3 regions of the Paenibacillus liaoningensis genome follow, and region 2 is predicted to be linked to each of the others. Evidence: riboswitches for the same ligand, from Rfam matches in the RefSeq annotation. Region 2 holds a riboswitch; each other region holds the start of a gene.
What was found. A riboswitch is a leader RNA that binds a small molecule or an ion and turns the genes downstream of it on or off. The one in region 2 is predicted to bind cyclic di-GMP.

Region 1 (4,193 bases), on a different contig from region 2:
AGCAGGAGCAGGCGGGACAGTGCGCAAAGCGGAGCGCAGCAAGGAGAAGCGGCACTTCGGCAGAGGAGCAGAGCCGAAGCAGCCTGATAAAAGCGGCGAGGAGCGTTTCTACGAGCAGGTGCTGTTCATCCGCTCCTGGAAGGACAGCGTGCCGGATGGCAGCTTTTTGTTCCGCAGGGGATTCCAGAAGAAAAGGCTTGCTAAGCGCGGCCAAGCCTATTACCAGGAGTACATGGGGGAAACGCTCAGAGGCGAATGGACGCACTGGCTGTCCATCGTGCCCGCGCCGTTATTTTTCATCTGGAACGAGCCTTTGTATGGCTATTTAATGGTAGGCTACGCGCTGGCGGCCAATTTGCCGTTTATAGCGATTTTGCGATATAACCGGCTGCGGCTCAGGCGAATTTGCGGATCGAGCCGTCTATGACGGGCATTTATAGAAAGCTGATTCTAGCATGGGAAGGAAGAGACTATAAATGAAGACCAGGCATGTTGCTGTTGTAGGCGCCGGACCGGGAGGACTTGCTGCCGCTATGCTGCTGCGCCGCTATTTTCGCCATCCCAACACACTGGCCTTGTTTGGACGTTATGCGACCTATGTCGGATCAGCTCCTGATCGGGCGCCAGCAATCTTCGCGATGCTGCCGCATGTCGAGACAGAGCTTGGCGTTTTTGGTGTTCGAGGCGGCACCTACAGCATCGTTGAAGGTCTGCGCCAGCTTGCGGAGGAAATGGGGGCGGAAATACGCACCTCGGTGCGTGTGCAGTGCATTGCTGCAAAAGGCGGCGGCGTAAGCGGAGTAGAGACGGAATGCGGTTTTGTGCCAGCCGATCTGGTGCTCGCGAACGGAGATGTGCTGTCCGTATGCCGCGATTTGCTCGGCGAGCAGCTGCGGCCTGCCATGACGAATCGCCATATTTCAACTTACGAGCCTTCTCTGTCCGGCTTTGTCACTCTTGCAGGCATACGCAGACGTTACGATAAGCTGCTGCATCATACTGTATTTTATCCGGAAAGGTATGGGGAGGAATTTTCGGCGATTTTCGCGCGCCGCGAGGCTCCTGCCGATCCTGCGATTTATGTATGCTGTTCCGCCTATATGGAACAGGAACTGGCGCCGGAAGGAGGCAGCAACCTGTTTATTTTGGCGAATGCCCCGTATACGTCGGACGCTTGGAGCTGGGAGCGGGAGGCGGAGCGCTATCAGGGCCGTCTGATGAAGCAGCTGGCTGGCTTGGAGGGACTGGATCGGGAAGCAGAGCAGCTTGCTTTGTATACACCGGAGGATTTGGAGCGGGATACGTCGGCATTTCGCGGCGCCATCTATGGCATTTCCTCGAATTCAGCAAAGCAGACGTTTTTGCGGCCGTCCAATCGTGCGGATTTGCGCGGACTATGGTTTGCGGGCGGAACGACCCATCCCGGCGGGGGAACGCCGATGGTTGCCATGTCAGGGCTGCTCACCGCAGAGGCGATGATTCGGCAGCATCATTAATGAATCTATTGGGGCAAAAGAAAAGCCGCGCTTAGCGGGGGCAGCAAAACTTCCAGCTAAGCGCGGTTTATTTTTAATGAAAAAAATAAAAAACCCTTCTAAGTTAGAGGGCCTGCTTGAAACAACTTATAAAATATCGGGACGACACGATTTGAACATGCGACCCCCTGGTCCCAAACCAGGTGCTCTACCAAGCTGAGCTACGTCCCGGGAAAAAAATGGTGCCGTCGAGAGGACTTGAACCCCCAACCTACTGATTACAAGTCAGTTGCTCTACCAATTGAGCTACAACGGCGCGGTTATGTATCGGACACAAGATGTATTATGCCACAGAACTTTAGGAGGATGCAATACCTTTTTTAAATTTTTTTGAAAAAAATTCGGGCAGCGTTCAAATGCCCGAATTGGCCTATTTTTTAACTTTAAAATGAACGACTGCGCTGTACAGCATTTTCCCGCGATCGGGATGAAACACCGCATGATGACTAATCGCATGAACTTGTAATAGCAGTGCTTTATTCGCTTCAATTTGCTGGTCAATGTGCTTTTCGAGCGTACGTAAGTCAAAAGCCTCAAAAAATTCGATTTTATCCTCAATTAAATCTAGTCGAAAATCCATCTTGTCCCCCCTAAAATCTCATTAATAGCTAGCATTCGCTAATATTATAACGTTGTTAGGCACTAGTTTCAAAGTATCATGTCAGATAATCTCGCTTTTTATAATTTACAAAAAGGTTTTCCTAAATTATACTTTAAAAGTGTCGAAATAAATAGAAAATTACATACTGAAAAAGGCAAACTTATTGAAAGATAGGGGCGCAAAGTTATGGGCCTAAGGTATTGAACTATGGCAGCCAAACCACCGGTACAGGACTATAGGCTGATTCAGCTGTTCAATTCGTCGCGGTGATTGGATAGCTTTTGTTTTTTCAGTGTAATAGGAGAGATGGAGAGAAAATGATGATTAACCGATTGAGAGAGGCAAAATGGTTAAAATGGACATCAAGGATTTCTGATTTCTTGAAGAAACAAAAGGTTACAACGAAGCTGTTGTTTATCACTTCATTAATCACCTTGTTCAACGTCGTCGCTGGCGGGTGGATTTTTATGCAAAATGCTTCGGTTAGAAGTGCAGTGAAAGCTTCAAATGAGCTTCAGGAGGCCAAAAAAGAATATCAAGGGATATCGGATTCGATGCTGCGCACGCTGCTTTCGATGATTGATGCCGTAGAAAACGGCAGCACCGGCGACGATGGAATCAACTTGGCACTTAAGTCGATGCCCGAGCGGGTAGAAAAATTGAAGGTTACACTAGCGTACCTGGATGAAAAATATCCTCACGGGGATAACGGCACCGCCTATTCGAACCAAGGCAATGTGTTTGGCCTTGCACTGGAGCAGCTTAATAAAGAAAACGGCAATCACAGCCTGCTAACCATTGAAGACCGCTCCGCCAAGGTCAAACAGCTTGTCAGTACATATACGATTGTTCTCAGCTTTGCGAATGAAACGGTAGAAAATTGGCTCGAAGTGGATACGGTCGCTACACAGGAGACATTAAATAAAAGTATTGCAGCTGCCAATACGATTATTATCATCAATATTGTTTTGCTGGCAGTACTGCCGTTCCTCATGTCGTATTCGTTAAGCCGGAATGTAAAAAAAGGCATCGTTGGTTTAATGAAGCGTATTACCGCTTATCAAAATAACGATTTCACCTATGATGAGAAGCTGGATCGCCAAGATGAATTTGGTCAAATTGACCGCTCGCTGGCGCAAATGGGAAGTGAGCTTCGTGACACCCTTCGTTCGACTATGGATGTAAGCACGGTTGTTCTGCAAGCCTCGCGCAATATGGGCGATATGATTGTTCGCAATCAGAACGCTTCCGAGCAGGTGAAGGAAGAGATTGGCAACGGCAAAACGATTTTGATGACCCAGTATGATGATGCAACTTCGATCTCGGCCGTAACGGAGCAAATATCGGCAAGCTCGCAGCAAATTGCGGCTTCAACCGAATATATTAATCGCGACATGAAAGAAATGAGAGAGTCATCGCGTATAGGCTCCACCGATATGAAGGGCGTTGTGCAGATGGTGAATCAGACGGTGCAGCAATTTGCCCGAGTTACCGAGTCCTTCGACCGAATCAATGAGCGCTACAATAATGTAACGAAGTTTTTGGGCGGCATTCAGGATTTGAACACACAGACGAATTTATTGTCGCTGAATGCTTCGATTGAATCGGCGCGTGCAGGCGAGCATGGCAGAGGCTTTGCTGTAGTAGCGGAGGAAATTCGCAAGCTGTCGAGCCAGACCGATATCATTTCCAAAGATATTACGAAGGAGCTTAAGCTTATTCAGAACGATTTTGCCGACAGCAGCCAAAGCTTGAGCAGCTTCTCGGAAGTGATAGAAACGACGAAGCAGGCATCGGTGACGGCTAGCGAAATGTTTAATGGTCTGGAAAATCAAAGCAGCGTATTGTCCGAGCAAATGGGCGAAATTTCTGTCGGCATTGATGAAATTACAAAAGGCATTACCGATATTGTTGGCTCAGTAGACAAGCTGCTGCAAACCTCCTCCGAGGTAAATGGCAAAATGGAGCAGATGAGCGGTATGTCCGAAGATCAATTCGAGGTATCGATTCAGCTTCAAGAGCTGGCTGAGAAACTGCAGGGCTCTTCCACTAATTTG
Region 2 (4,193 bases):
CCACCACTTGTCGTAGGTCGAAGCAGTTGGCGTCGCCGTCGGTGTTGCTGTAGGCGTCGGTGTAGCTACCGGATTCGGGTCCGCGTTAATCGTTACATTCGCCGATGCCGTTGTACTTTCCGCTGAATCAACGAGTGTAATCGTCGCCGTATTCGTCGTAGGCACAACCGAGCTTGAGCCAGTCGGCTTCGCTTTCACGGGAATTTCCAGCTTCACCGAAGTACCGGAAGGCAATGGATGTGCATTGACGGTTAGAGTTTGGCCATTTTTCGTATCCCAGCCTCCATCCTCCCAGCCATCTACAATTTCAAATTGTGCCGGTACTGTATCAACAATCGTTACATTCTTACCGACATGAGTTGCTCCATCTGCCTGATACAAGATCGTATACTTGAAGGTATCTCCTACATTAACAGTGCTCACACTGGCTGTCTTTGTAAAAGTCAGCCCTGTAATCGGTCCTGCTGCCTGTGCCGGTGCTGCGAATGGCTGTAATGCAGCTTGCAGCAGCAAAACGAGCAGCATGATCCAGGAAATCTTGTGCCTGATCGCTCTCTGTCTACTTGCGGGCATCTCATCAATCCTCTCTTTTTCTCTATCTCCTCTAGTTTCTCTCTTGTTGTGAATACCGATAATGCCTAGTACATAAACATTACCTTACGAATACCACGTCATTTTCCATCCTCTTCCTCCTTGTATTCAAATAAGAAAATTATATCCAGCCCAACTGTACAAAAACTTTACAAGCCTCCCCTTTATCCGTCAGCTAAATAACTGCAAAAAAGCTTCGTCCATCCGATGAAGGATAGACGAAGCTTCTGTGTGTACCTATTGAGTTATATGTGTTTATTTCCGTTTAATAAACTTTAGCAGCCGTATAACGCGAGCTGTCTTTAATCATTTTGCCCGCTTTCTTGCTGTTCTTCAGGCCAGCATCAAGCGTCGTATCGATCGTGATCCATTTGCCGTCCAAATATACTTCATTCCAAGCGTGATAATTTGATACATCAGACGCTTTGCCCGTCACCATCTTGGCCGGAATGTCCAAGCTGCGAAGCATGCCTGCCATTAATGCAGCGTAGCCGTAGCAAATATCTTTCTGCGAACTAAAGGTACGATCGATTTGAGGCAAATAATCGTTGGTCACCTTAGCCGCAAGCTGATGATCGTAAGAAATATTCGCTACAATATAATTGTAAACCGCCGTTACCTTCTCGGTATCCGTCTTTGCTCCCTTAGTCAGTTCCAATGCTTTCTTAACCGCTTTGCTGTTGCTGCTCCAATCAATATTTTGTATGGAGTTCAAATAGACGAGGCTGCTGTCACTCAAATTCAAGGTAACTTTGCCTGTATGAACTGCTCTATATTTTTTGGTACCACTTACGTTTTCCAATAATGAAATCGTATAATCTCCATTGCCCAGTTGAAGCGCAAACCATTCTTCTGTCTGGTTTGTCCGGAGCGCATACGTATAATTTTTGCCGTCTTTGGCTACAACCAGCCTTGTATCTACGCCTGACTTGACCTCATAACGAATGCCGATGCTTCCTTTATCCACATTGGATTCGTCGAGCCAGCTTGTCCCAGCTGCCGCTGCCACTTGAGCAGTTGCTTGAGGGAACACGGACAGAATCAACGCCAGCAAAATCATAACCGTTAAACTTTTGCGCATAAAAAAAACTCCCTTCGGTGGCTAGGCTGCCATCTAATAATAGAGAAGGCCCTTTAGCTTTGCGTCCCTGCCTTTCGACAGGTTTGCCGTTATCGTGTAAAGTTTTGTAAGTCGTGTTAGGTAGAAAAACTACCTTATATTAAACTATGATTATCTCTAGTATATACCCATTATTTGCAATAAACAATACGTTAAATCTTTTTTATTTCCAGGCTGAGGCTTGTATTTTCTGGTTTTTCTTCATCCATCTCCGCTTTAACCGTTTCATAAAAGGCTCTTCCTTCCGCTCTTTAAGCATGCCCTTTACGTCTCTAAGCAGGAGCATATACCGCATTTCATCTTCGTGCTTCAAGCTTTGAAATTCTTTCAAATGTTCTGCGCCCATCTCGCTTCAACTCCATCATGCGTTTTATCAATCCTATGTCGGTTGATAAAATTCCGATACCCGAAACAGCGTTTAGCTGCTTTTGACCGTGTAAAACTTTTGGAATCTCCAAAACTTCCTTGGTCCTGTCGACAAATAAAGCCACGCAAAAAAATCACGAATACCATCATCTACGATTCCCTCATTGTACCGATAAAGCTGACGCTGGTAGTTCAGGCGGCATATTTCCACCCCGTCCCACCAAAAAGAAAACGTGTTCCGCTTATCATCATGCTCCAGAGTAATCATAAATTCCCCTTCCGAAAGCTGAAAATACTGCTTGTCATAAAAAAACAAAGGCCCCTCAGAAGTAGCTGTAATGCCAATAAAATGACCTCTATGATGGGTATAAAAGCCACGAACGATGGTGTAATCGGTCATTTGATTCAAATTCAGCTGTCGTAGGTGCTGGGCTCCCTCGCTTATACAGCAAGCCAGCTCAGGATAGCGAAAATGGCGAATGACATTCATTTGCCGCTTCTCGGTTATCATCATCTTCTTCAACCATTCCTTTGGACATGCTATTTTTTTGAAAATGAAGCTCGTAAAGCTTGTCCGTCTCCATTTTCACCTACTCCTCCATTATAAATAGGGCAACTCTACAATTTCTCGACAAAATCTCTGTTTAATCTCGCAAAACTTACAAAATAATAGGCCGCATAGAATATTGAATTTTTATTCCTTCAACAGTATGATAATTCAAAGGAATACTCAGAAAGGACTGCAGCCCTTTGGAAGAACAAAAACTTTGGACTAGAAGCGACGGATTTACAATTAGCACAAATAAAGCTTATTTGGATATTGAAACGATTTATAAATTTCTAAACGAGGAATCTTATTGGGCAAACGGAATTGACAAAGAACTTGTACAAGCAGCCATTGAACACTCCATTTTGTGCTACGGCATTTATCAGGGGAATCCGCTTAAGGAACAAGCGAAGCTAGTTGGTTTTGCGCGAGTTGTCACCGACCTTGTCCGCTTTTCCTGGTTAGGGGATGTATTTGTTATACCCGAGTTTCGAGGTATAGGACTTAGCAAGTGGCTATTAGAAACCATATTGGAGCACCCCAAACTAAAAGGAACAAGCTTTAATCTAGGTACAAAAGATGCTCAGACTTTATATGCCAAGTATGGTTTTAAGCCTCTCGAGCAAGTAGAAAGAAGAATGGCACGGCCATTGGATTGGAGAGCTATTTATGAGGGCTATGGTTTAAAAAGTCAATAGCACTCGCTTGCCCCTCCAATTATTTACCATTTTGTTTCCTTCACCAGTCTACAAACCATTAACGCCGCTTTTCCAATCTTTGTACCATTCTGTAATGTATGCGCTTGGCTGCTCGTTCAATTCCTCCATCAGCGCGGCGGTTAAAGCATTGTACTGCTGATTAACCATAAGATGATTCCCTTTAGACGCATACAGCTGCATTAAGGCAAAATAAGCCTCTTCCGCCTGCGCATGCTCCTCGATAATTCGAATATATCCGGCAATCGCTTTATCCAGCTGGCCATGCTCGACATGCCAAGCTTCCAAGCGATAGGAAGTATTCAGCCACAGGCGCTTCAGGCGCTGGCGTTCGCTCTCCGCCCACCAATAATCATAATCCTTTAAATAATCGCCTCGATAAAGATTCATAGCCTCCTCGTATTCCGCAAGGGTTGCCGCCGCTAGCGGCGGTGCAGCAGCAATTCCTCTCTCCCATTCCTCCACATCCAGCACAACCTGATTAAGTGTCAATATGTATCCTTCTGTTGTATTGGCGATGTGAAAACACTTTCCAAACTGATCAAGCGTTTTCCTAATATGGTACACCGTCGTATACAGCTGGGCATATACTTTCTCCGTCCCATTATCGGGCCATAGCAAATCGATTAATAGCGATTTCCTTACCAGCTGTTCGCGATGCTGGAGCAAATACAGAAACAGCTCCTGCGCCTTTGTCGTACGCCAACGTATGGCTGCATCCTTTTTTCCAGAAAATTCGACACTAAACTGCCCCAGCAGCTGCAAAATCAGGTGCTGCTCCTCATTCGTTTTTATCACTTGCTGCACGGCCTGCCCTTTATCCTTCACATGGGAGTCCAGCCGCTTCTGAATC
Region 3 (4,193 bases), on a different contig from region 2:
CGCATGATTCAAATTACCCGCTTTAGCATGTTCATTTCCGGGACGATCGAGATAATGAACGCCTAAACCTTCGGCTAATTCTCTCATTTCCGCTCGCTTTCCATCATCACACACCCAAATGTTTAACAGATTTTCCGGATAATTCAAGTTTTTACAAGCAAGTATGGTTTTTCTAACCAAGGATGGCGGTTCATTGTAGGTAGCGATCGTAACATCCACAGAATAAAGGTTGTCAGGTAATGGCGCAGGCTTTCTTTCAGTGGGTTTTAGCAGAAGAATGTGGAATAAAACGGATTGAAAAATAGAAATGATTTCAAAAAATAGTAACAACGATCCAAAAATTAATGACCAGCCAGATGGGAGTGTTTGTACAAGTCTCCATACTAGATACACGATCATGATAGCAATGGATAGCGTTGTTAATATGTACCTAGCTTTTGTTTTCAAATAACCCCAATCCTTTGCGCTCTATTTATTCGCCATAATTCCATTCCTTTTCTGACTAATCTACAACATGGATTGACTATACTGTCTAATTTCGCTGTCGATATTTGTTAAATCGGCCGGAAATATGATATTTTTGGCGGCTAAGGCTCAAATTCAAAGTTATCTTATCACAATCCTTGCCCCTTTAAAAGTTAATTTTTCTTCTTAACATTGTAATCTTATTGGCAAAAGTGTAGAAAAAAAGCGAAAAAACTCTAATTTTACGCGGTTTACGCGAAATTAGAGTTTTCTCAGAATACCTATTTAGTATTATATCAGCCAGTGTTTGATAGAGTTGAGACCAGGACTTGACGACTAGCCCAGTCTAATCTATTAAAGCGTTTTTTGCAGCGTTTGGTAAGCGCTCAGGCTATCAGCCGACGAATCGATATGCCAGTCCAGCTCTTTGTTCTCGTTGAACCAGATCAAGCCTTTAATTTGGCTGTACGCTGGCGATTGCACTTGATTCATCGCATCAATAACCCATTCGTTTTTGCTGCCGCCGCTTTCTGTTGTGCCAGTTTCAGCGATAATGATCGGCTTGCTCGAAATGCTTGTCAGCGCTTGGTACGAAGCGTAGAATACGTCGTTAAAGCTTCTCCACGAGCTCCACGATTCTTTCGTTCCAAAGTTGTAGCCATCGATCGAAAGCAGGTCTACGTAAGCATCGCCTGGGTACATAGCTGTAAACGATGCGTTTTTGCCAACATTTTCAGCGTTTACGTTGTACATGAATTTTACATTCGTTGCGCCTTGCTCTCTGAAAATCGTAACGACACGTTGGAATGCCGCTTTGTAAGTCTCGTTTGTGTTAACTGTGCTGTCGCCAACGCCCCAGCCGTACCAGTTGCCATTGCCTTCGTGGAAAATGCGAAGCCAAATTTCAGGGTTTTTGTTAGCTGCTTGCCAGTTAACCAGTTGTTTTGCCGTTTGTTTCAGGTAAGCGTCTACTACGCCTCTATTAATATCAGCAGTCGAATATTCTTTGTAATTTTTATTTTTAAACTCAAGGGTAAGTAGGTTAATCGAACCATTATTATTTACATAGTCCATAAAGCCCTTCCATTCATTAATCCCTTGGTTCGAGTTGACAAAAGTATGTACAACATCTTGGTGTCCACCGATTAGTTGCTCGTAGGCAGCGATGTTGTTCAAGCTTTGGTTCGGCCAAGTGCCGATCCATGCTCCGTTGTAAAAGTTGGTTTGCGCGCTAGCAGGGAGTGCCCAGAGTAATGTCGAAGCGAGCATAAGGAGTGTAAGAGCGAATTTTGTAGTTTTCATAGTAAGTTCCTCCCCCGAGCGAATGATGGTCGTGGTCCGAAGAACACGCCGCACCTTCATCAGGCAAAGGAGGCTATGTCGGGCTTCGGCAGCTGGCGAGCATATCCTGTTAAAGGATGAAGCCCCTATAGCTTTGCGCACATCAGGTTTCCCTGAGTTTGCCTTTTCGTGTAAGCAATAAAAAAAAGATAGTCCCTGCTCCCGAAAGAACAAAGTCTACCTTGATTAATAAAGGAAGAATCGATGTTGAATTCGGTAGCTGGCGAGCATATTCCGTTAGGAATGAAGCCCCTGTAGCTTTGCGCACATCAGGTTTCCCTGAGTTTGCCTTTTCGTTAAACGATCTAGGTATAAAGTACGAGCTAAAGTAATATGGTGCTATTGTACACCTTAAGCGCAAATTTCGTCAATTTATTTTTTCATAAATTTATACAACGAAAAAATATCCATTAAAGTAGCAAATCGCATACACAATATGAAGCAGGAAAAACATCATGAAATAAAACATTTGCAGCGCCTTATTATTTTTCAGCACATCCGCAAAATAAATGTAGAAGGGGAACGCAACCATGACATAACGTGGAATGCTCTGCAAAAATTCGGCGCTGGCGAACGGAATGAGCATAAGCAGCAATCCATAGGCAAAAAACAGCCATTCATGAGCATTACGGCGAATATCTTTCCAGCGCATAATAAGAAAGGCAGCAAAAATGACGAGGACGGCATTCGCGATAATAAAGGCAAGCAGGCCATTTTCCCAGCCGCCATTTCCTGAGAAATAAGGCTTTTGGATAAAATGAATATAGTTCGAGAACGGAGCAACCGTCTTGCGATACCAGTTGATGCTTTGCTCGGTAATCGGAGCCAGCAAATCGCCAGTAAGCCATTTCATGTACAACAGATAACCGGCTAGCGGCAGCGCCGAAATGATTGCATAGCCTAAATACTTCGTGTCCTTCCACTTGAAACGGTACAGCCTGTGTTCGATCAACAGCGTACCCACAACGAAAAACAAGTTGACGAAGCCCAAATTGCGCGTCACAGCGGACAAGCCCCCGAACAGAAACGCGAGAAAATATCGTTTTTGCATCGCATAATAGACGGTCATTAGCGACAGCATGAGGAACAGGCTCTCTGTATAAGGCACGGCATAGAAGATGGCGGTCGGAAAAATGAGCAGCAGCAGCACCGCGACTTGGGCGTGCTCCTGTTTCAGTCCTCTTTTTAAACAAATGCCATAAAAATAAAAAAGTGATACGAGCAAAAACAAATTCGATAAAACCGATCCCACGACTGTCGCATCGTATTTAGAAATAGACTCCACCAAAAAGACTAACAAAGGGTATAAAGGGAAAAACACCCAATTTGCACTAGGATGCGATTCGTTGATGTTATACGTATCATAGCCATTTTCGGCAATTCCCAAGTACCATACGCTGTCAAATTTCCTTAGATCCTCGAAGCTCGGCTTCTTCAGCTGTGAAATATCCGTCTGGATCGAGAGCTGGCTCGATGTGAAATCATGCCCCTGCACGACCGTATAGTCCGGCGGAATTTGATAGTTCGGAAACAGATTCATGCCGAGAAAGCCTGCAAAATAAAGCAATATTCTCGTAATGACAAACAAGGAGAGCAGGAAGATCAAAACTTGCGTATTCGATTTTGCTTTAAGCAGCAGCGATTCCATTCGTCACCTCGTCTCTTGTAATTGCTGCGATTTCGTTTCCGCTGGCACAACGTTATGCAGCACGGTTTCCACGAAGTATTTCGGGCGTTTCTTCGTTTCAATGTAAATTTTGCCGATATATTCGCCAATTAGTCCAATGCACAGCAGCTGAATGCCGCCAATGAACCAAATCGAAAGAATCATCGAGCTCCAGCCGGATACCGTGTTTCCCTGCAAATGCCTGACGAATACATAAAGGGCGAACACGAGGCTCATGACCGACATAAAAAAGCCGACAACCGACACTGCGCGGATAGGAGATACGCTAAAGGAGGTAATGCCCTCCCATGCGAAGATAAGCATTTTTTTCAACGGGTATTTCGATTCGCCGGCGGTTCGCTCCAGACGATCGTAGTACACACTGTCGGATTTGAAGCCGATGGTAGGAATAATGCCACGCAGGAATAGATTGACCTCCTGGTACTCCTCCAGCTTATCAACGATCTTCTTGCTCATCATCCGGTAATCCGCATGATTATAAACGACGTTTACACCAAGCTTAATCATTAGTTTGTAGAAAAATTGCGCGCTGAACTTTTTGAACATCGTATCGGTCGTTCGTTTGTTCCGCACGCCGTACACGACTTCATAGCCCTGCTTGTACTTCTCAATAAACTTGTCGATCACCGTAATATCGTCCTGCAAATCGGCATCGATGGAAATAATGCAATCCGCATACTCCTTCGCCGTCAACAAGCCC

Region 1: it holds a riboswitch for cyclic di-GMP, as region 2 does, so the genes downstream of both, AC6B99_RS24960 (methyl-accepting chemotaxis protein) here and AC6B99_RS21195 (transglutaminase-like domain-containing protein) in region 2, are expected to answer to the same signal.
Region 3: it holds a riboswitch for cyclic di-GMP, as region 2 does, so the genes downstream of both, AC6B99_RS27590 (glycoside hydrolase family 26 protein) here and AC6B99_RS21195 (transglutaminase-like domain-containing protein) in region 2, are expected to answer to the same signal.

The regions. Positions count from the first base shown of each region.
Region 1 covers NZ_JCAALU010000017.1:4,635-8,827, forward strand. Annotated here, with positions in the region: gene AC6B99_RS24935 (glycosyl-4,4'-diaponeurosporenoate acyltransferase CrtO family protein) at 1-427, shown strand, start outside; gene AC6B99_RS24940 (phytoene desaturase family protein) at 477-1,496, shown strand; tRNA gene AC6B99_RS24945 (tRNA-Pro) at 1,633-1,706, opposite strand; tRNA gene AC6B99_RS24950 (tRNA-Thr) at 1,716-1,791, opposite strand; gene AC6B99_RS24955 (YrzA family protein) at 1,906-2,115, opposite strand; cyclic di-GMP riboswitch class I at 2,280-2,363, shown strand; gene AC6B99_RS24960 (methyl-accepting chemotaxis protein) at 2,517-4,193, shown strand, end outside.
Region 2 covers NZ_JCAALU010000013.1:204,460-208,652, reverse strand. Annotated here, with positions in the region: gene AC6B99_RS21200 (SdrD B-like domain-containing protein) at 1-573, opposite strand, end outside; gene AC6B99_RS21195 (transglutaminase-like domain-containing protein) at 857-1,672, opposite strand; cyclic di-GMP riboswitch class I at 1,686-1,770, opposite strand; gene AC6B99_RS21190 (hypothetical protein) at 2,130-2,591, opposite strand; gene AC6B99_RS21185 (GNAT family N-acetyltransferase) at 2,828-3,322, shown strand; gene AC6B99_RS21180 (response regulator) at 3,371-4,193, opposite strand, start outside.
Region 3 covers NZ_JCAALU010000020.1:112,786-116,978, reverse strand. Annotated here, with positions in the region: gene AC6B99_RS27595 (glycosyltransferase) at 1-399, opposite strand, end outside; gene AC6B99_RS27590 (glycoside hydrolase family 26 protein) at 820-1,767, opposite strand; cyclic di-GMP riboswitch class I at 1,852-1,940, opposite strand; cyclic di-GMP riboswitch class I at 2,019-2,106, opposite strand; gene AC6B99_RS27585 (mannosyltransferase family protein) at 2,195-3,454, opposite strand; gene AC6B99_RS27580 (glycosyltransferase family 2 protein) at 3,458-4,193, opposite strand, start outside.